Regions from separate parts of the Lacticaseibacillus huelsenbergensis genome, predicted to be linked through region 1. Evidence: predicted binding sites of a transcription regulator. Region 1 holds the regulator's gene; the other holds the start of a gene.

Evidence for each region. Region 1 encodes LexA, which represses DNA repair genes until DNA is damaged. Its sites were predicted from a motif close to CNAACANNTGTTNG; they were not measured.
Region 2: the regulator LexA is predicted to act here: its motif matches at 1,766-1,779, upstream of LHUE1_RS00165 (CitMHS family transporter).

The regions. Positions count from the first base shown of each region.
Region 1 is NZ_CP120687.1:1,970,056-1,973,478, reverse strand. It holds gene LHUE1_RS08995 (AEC family transporter) at 1-603, shown strand, start outside; gene LHUE1_RS08990 (hypothetical protein) at 635-1,099, shown strand; gene lexA (transcriptional repressor LexA) at 1,197-1,823, opposite strand; gene LHUE1_RS08980 (hypothetical protein) at 1,950-2,144, opposite strand; gene LHUE1_RS08975 (AI-2E family transporter) at 2,619-3,423, shown strand, end outside.
Region 2 is NZ_CP120687.1:32,014-35,436, forward strand. It holds gene LHUE1_RS00160 (hypothetical protein) at 1-76, opposite strand, end outside; gene LHUE1_RS00165 (CitMHS family transporter) at 322-1,671, opposite strand; gene LHUE1_RS00170 (hypothetical protein) at 1,956-2,213, opposite strand; gene LHUE1_RS00175 (RNA 2'-phosphotransferase) at 2,290-2,847, opposite strand; gene LHUE1_RS00180 (GNAT family N-acetyltransferase) at 2,896-3,402, shown strand.

The sequences.
Region 1 (3,423 bases):
CTGCCGGTTAACCTGGCCTTATTCGGTCCTCGCAGTTTGCCTTATGTCTTGGTCTATTACATGGCCAACACGACAATTTTTTGGACCATCGGAGTCTACCTTATTCAAGGCGACGGCCCCAAACCAGCCCGCTTTAATCTTAAAAAGGCTTTGGGGAAGGTTTTCTCCCCGCCTTTACTGGGGTTCATGTTGGGAATTGTGTTGGTTTTACTGAATATCAAGTTGCCGACTTTTTTGATGTCCGATCTGACTTATATCGGCGATTTGACGGTTCCGGGCTCCATGTTCTTTATCGGCATTGCCTTACACGAAGCCGGGTGGAGCCAACTGCGCCTCAGCAAGGAAGCACTCGGTATCTTCAGCGGCCGCTTTCTTTTCGCCCCACTGTTGATGACAGCACTGGTCGCCTTTGCCCCGGTTCCGACGCTAATGAAACAAATCTTCATTCTGCAATCCTGCATGCCGGTCATGACCAATGCGCCGGTGGTTGCCAAACTTTATGACGCCGACGCTGACTATGCTGCGATCATGGTCACGGAAACCACACTTCTCTCCATGATCGTCATCCCCATCGTCATGACCTGCATTCAATTCATTCACTAGGAGACCGCCATTGAAAAAATTAGTTTGGCTCATGTTATTACTTATCCTCAGTGGTTGTTCTCAAGGCACGCCGACTGCCAAATCATCATCAACTCGATCAGCCACCAGTGAACAGGCATCAAAGCCGGTAAAATCCCGGAAAAAGGCAAAAAAGGCCGTGCCTAAAGCAACCTTGTCCACCTTGGTCGGTCACGCATTTGTCCAACAGGATGATCAAAAGAAAGCGATTCGCGTGTTGTCGTCAACCAGTGGCTATTACCTCGAAACGCTGTCGAACCAAGACGGCGATTTTGAAAGTACGGATCAGGGTATTTTTGCGGCCCAACTGACTTTAAAAGGGCGAATCTTCACCTTCACCGGCAAAGCCCAACCACAGGCCGCCAGCAACACGGTTCAATTCCAACTTACTAAAAAGGGATTACTGAAACAGCTTCCGGATGGCCCATTTTACAAAAAGGTACCAAAAGACGATCTTGATCAGCTTAACCGTCCTTGATGGTAGAAACTGTCACCTCAACAAAAAAGCATTTGCCACGCACACTCAATTGAATGTGTGCGGCAAATGCTTTTTTAGCTGGCTTTATTAGTAGCACTTATACAAGCGCAGGACGATACAAACTCACAACAATGCCGAGAATCGTCACATCCGGAAAAAACATGTCTTCCATATCATCATTTTCCGGATGAAGGCGAATACCGTTCTTTTCTTTGTAAAAGCGCTTGACGGTGGCTTCGTCTTCTTCAGTCATTGCCACGACAATCTGCCCATTTTCGGCGTCGTTTTGCTTCTTGACAATAATCTGATCGCCATCAAGAATCCCGATCTTGATCATGGAACTGCCTTGAACCCGAAGCATAAACAGCTCATCGGCCGAGTATGGTAGGTCATCCGGCACCGGGAAATAGTCATCGATATTCTCGATAGCAGTAATCGGCACCCCGGCCGCAACAGTCCCGACAATCGGAATGCCCTCTGCCTGAACGCCGATATAATCACGTCCTGCTGCAGTCACTTCAATCGTGCGCGGTTTGGATGGGTCTTTTGCAATCAATCCAGCGGCTAGCAACTTCTCTAAGTATGCTGCAACAGTGCTGGACGAACTAAGGCCAACTGACTTGCCGATCTCGCGAACTGTGGGTGGATACCCATGATCCTCGATCGCGTCATAGATGGTTTGTAAAATCTGTTTCCAACGTTTTTGACTCGCTTGTGTTGGCATCCGCTCACCGCTCCGTTCTCATTTGTTACACTCAGCATACCAAACCGAACGAACGTTTGCAATCATTTTCGCCGTCGTTACACGAAAAAATCCGCAGTCATCACGGCTGCGGATCATTTCATCAAATTAGTTATGCAATAATGGCATCTTATGCATCTGACGCCGATCACATCTGCTCTTGATGACTGCATAGAAGAAGCTTAGGAAAATATCCAGAGCCATCAACAAGATGCCGGCCGTCGCATAGTTGCTAAATAACAGCAATGTTGCGACCAGGGTCAGAGTTATTAATGTCCATTTAGCCCCGCGAAGTAAATTCATATGGGGTCACTCCTCTCCGTATCGGTAAAACCGACATTGACTCACCGTTTTGGTTGTGACTTTATCATACCTGATTTTTTTGATTTGTAAAGCTTTTGTATATGTAAAATTTACATTTGATGCCCTTATTTAGGCATTTTTAATATTTGTAACGGCAAATCGGTGTTTTTGTAAATTTATTGTAACGGCGTCGATACCTTCTTCTGACCATTTTAGTTAACCCGAGCCTCGAAAAATCATGGCTAGTCTAGTATCATTGTTATACAGAAGCATCCGACGTCTGGCGGGTAGAAACTTCGAAAAAATGACTCACGTGCACTCAGCTGACTTGTAAAAAACGACAACTGTACGTCGAAGTTTTTCTTGGTTCACCACAGATCTCGTGCTCGACTTGTCGTCTTTTGTAAAGGTTACCAATGACATCGCTGATTAAATCGAGTCATAACCTTTAACGTCCTTAGAGGAGGATCGCCTGTGAAACGTACCGACTCATGGTTCTACCGCCGCTTCATCAACAACAAGTTCATGGTCTTCTTAATTGACCTGCTTTTGGCCCTACTGGTTATTTTTGTTTTCACCAAAATTGCTTGGGTATTCCAGCCTGTGGTTGATTTTCTCGGTATCATCGCACCGCCGTTTATTTTTGCCGGTATTCTCTTCTATTTGACGGTACCGATCATTAATCGCCTTGAAAAAGCCGGGCTGCATCGCGGCTGGGCGATCGCGTTACTATTCGTCGTTTTGATCGGTCTTCTCGTCTGGGGGCTATTGCGCTTCATTCCGGCGGTAAGTAACCAGATTACCAGCATTGTCGATTCGGCACCGCAAATTTTTACGGAAATCGGTAAATGGCTGGATGACTTGAATGATAAGCAAAATGTTTTATCGCAACATGACCTGAACAACATTGCCAGCGAAGTCCAAACATTCTTCACCGGCAAGCAAGGCGCTTTCGTCACCGGTACCATTTCGCAGCTGCAAAATCTGATTGGCATTGTCGGCAATGTTGTTATCACGATTTCGACAGCCCCGATCATCCTCTTCTTCATGCTTAAAGACGGCGACAAGTTCACGCCGATGGTGCTGCACATTATCCCCACCAAGTTACGTGGGTCCGTCAAACAAATGCTGCACGAGATGAACGAAAAAGTCGGTTCATATGTTCAGGGCCAAATCACGGTTGCGCTGTGCGTGGCCATTATGTTCATGATCGGTTATTCGGTGATTGGCCTGCGTTATGGCTTGATTTTCGGCTTGCTGGCGTGCCCATTGAACCTAA
Region 2 (3,423 bases), 1.2 Mb from region 1:
CAGCATTCACCGATTTAACCGGCGCCGATTCAACTGGCGTTTGCGGTTGTTTTCGCCGATGCAACCATTTAAACATTTTCACACCCCCTAAGCGTGAGCCGGTGCGGGTAAAAGCCGGGAGTAAGTGGCCTTTGACGTGTTACGACGGGGTCCCTTACAGGTAAGCTTCTGCACCAGCAAACGCGTTAATGTAAGCATGAGCCGGCGTTGTTAAATGCCGAATCAAGCGTTATCGTCATGCATTTTCTGGTTCTCATCAACCTTATAATACGGGGAAAAGCCAATCGCGATTGGCTTTTCGGTGTCTTTTTAAATTGGTGCTTATTTTTGTGGTAGATAGAATGGCACATGACCGAAGAGCATAACAGTTACCACGAAGATGGCGAAAACGCCTAATGCATATTTTCCAGCTTCGCGTTGCCACTTACCCATGTCCAAACCGGTGAGCCGGAGCAATAGATAAATGAAAGCAACTAACGGTGAAAGCAAGTGGAATGCTTGCCCCATTAATGAAGCTAAAGCCATCTGCATATTGGTAAAGCCGTATGCGCGTCCCGCAGTTGCCAGCACCGGCATAACACCGAAGTAGAAGCCGTCGTTACTCAAGAAGAAGGTCCCTGGTGCGGAAATCAACGCAATAACCAATCCCCAGAAGCCAGCCATGGAACTTGGGATAATCGCGGTGAAACTCTTGGCAAGTGCTTCGGCCATCCCGGTTCCCTGGAATAAGCCCATGAAGACCCCGGCAGCAAAAACCAGAATAACAACTTGCACGGCATCGCCGCCGTTAGCACCGATTCGCTTGCTTTGGTCGCCTAACTTAGGATAGTTAGCCATCAATGCAATACAGGTACCAACCAAGAAGAGCAACAGCGGCGGCATCGCAATCGCCTTGATAAAGGAACTTGCCACCAGCCAAGCAATCAGCACAATGGTCAAAATGCCGTTAAAGGCAAACATATTCGGACGGCGAATTTCGGAAACTTCAGGATCAACCACTGACGTCATCTCATCGATTTCTTCATCGGTTAATTCCCGAACACCCAAGCGTTTCCGTTCTGCGCGACCCATGTGCGGTGCAACGTAGAAAACAACATAAGCCAAGGCCAGAATCATACCTGGCAATAAATACGTCAAAATGTCGGCATCAACCTTCAAAACGGCCATGGCCCGGGCAGTTGGCCCGCCCCAAGGCAACAGGTTCATGATGGTATTTTGCAAAATAATTAAAACACCGAGATTCATCATATTCATGTTGAGCTTCTTATAGATTGGAATAAATGCCGAGCAGCAGATCAAAGTCGTCGTGGTGCCATCCCCGTTAAGTGAAACTGCCATCGCAACAATCGCGGTTGCCATCAGCACTTTCATCGGGTCGCCTTTCGCGATCTTGATCATCCGGGCTGTAATCGGATCGAACAGACCGGCGTCGAGCATAATGGAAAAATACAGAATAGCGAATAAGAGCATGATCCCTGTGTTAGCGGTCGTTGTCAGACCCTTCAACACAAAATCGCCGATCGTCCCTTTCTTCGCCACGCCTGCCACCATCGCAATAATTGCAAACAGCAGCGGGATCATCACTAAAGAAGTGAATGGTGAAAGCTTCTTGGTCATGATGACGTACATGAAAACAATAATCATGGCGTAAGCAATGACGGTGAGTAACATAGTCCCAACCTCTTTTCATAAGTTTTTGTCGCTATCCACATGATACGTGATTTCTGTCACGAAAAGGCCGATTTTGCGTCTTTAGAACACCAAAAGAACAATTGTACGGTTAAGGGAAAACTAAAATTTTCAAGAAACAGAAAACGCCTTCATTGGCTTAAAATTCGGTTTTAAGTCAACGGAGGCATTTTTAAATGATACGATTGTAACGATTGAAAAAGAACACTTTTCAATTGATACTTATTTCACAATAGACTAACACAGAGACGTTTTTCTGTGTTAGTCTACCAATCCTGAAAGCGTTCGTCTTCCAACTTTTTCAACAGTTGGTGAAAGTTTTCCCGTGACGGAGCGTGGTCCAATGTTTCTTGCTGCAACTCATTAAACCGCTCTGCTAAGTAATAAGCAGTGAGATAAAGCGTTAGTTTTCGTTTGACAATGGCTTCCGGATCTTTGTCGTCCGGTACTTGGTGTGACCCCACAACAAGATTGGCGAACTGTTTCGGATTTAACCGTAAATCATCAGGTGCATCAGCCTTCATGATAGAACCTCCTTTTTTAAGTATGCCTAATACTAACATAAAAAAACGAACGTTTCCGACCAAAAGCGGGCGTTCGTCACGATGTTGGGGATGTTGTTCGGGTTAAAAATGCCGGGGGAACTGCATGCACCAACCAAACCTGACTTCCTGTCGGATAAAAAATTTCACCGGCAGCTGCTGCCGATTGCGCGGCCACGCGATAAATAACCGGATGAGGGTCATGCCGCACGCCAACTTGCCAAGCCATTTTCGGATTCTCGGAAAGATGGACAAAATCGCGGTCCATTGGCTTGAGTCCTTCAATGTCAATCAATGCGGCTGCTTGATGGGATGTGCCATGATATAACCAGATTGGCGGACGCCGCGCCGGCATTAACGGCAAGACCGGGACGCTATGGCCGTACACCGCTCTGATGGTGCTTCCCTCAATCGCAAACCGCTGCTTATCGCTTTGTGTCATAATGTCATCAAGCACCTGGCGATCAAGGTGCATCTGATAATGCGCATTGAATCGCCGAATCAACGTTTCCAGATTCGTGCGGCCATAGCGATCCAATATGATACCGATTTTTTCCGGATGGTGCCGCAAGATCAGGCTTAATGTTTTACTGATTCTGACGAGTCGCTTACCCATTAATGACCACCTCGTTTTTCAAATTGACAAAGCAAAGAAGGCATGACATTGAAATTGCATTTTTCTACAGCGAACTTAACCGATCTTGACGCCATTATGCGAATCGAACAGGCGGGCTTCACACCCCAGGAGGCTGCCAGTCGTTCCAGCATGGCGGCTCGCATCATTCATTATCCTGACACGTTTATTGTAGCGCGGACTGATCAAAAAATTGCGGGCTATATTGTTGGACCAGCCATTTCACAGTCAACCATTACCGATGATTTATTTGTCACCAGCCAGCCAAATTCGCCAGCTGCACCGTATATTGCGATTCTGAGTCTTGCGGTTGCGCCTGCTCTGCAACATCACGGCATTGGCCGCCAACTCTTAGCCAAAATGAGCGATGTCGCGCGCAAGCAAAACCGCATCGCCATTACCTTAACCTGCCTTCAGCGCCTTATCCCCTTCTACGAGCACGCCGGCTTCCACAATGATGGACAGGCAGCCTCCACTCACGCAGGCGAAGTTTGGTTTAACATGACAAAAGTTGTAACACCAGTAAGTGACTCATAAGATAAGAGTGATGTCTTATGT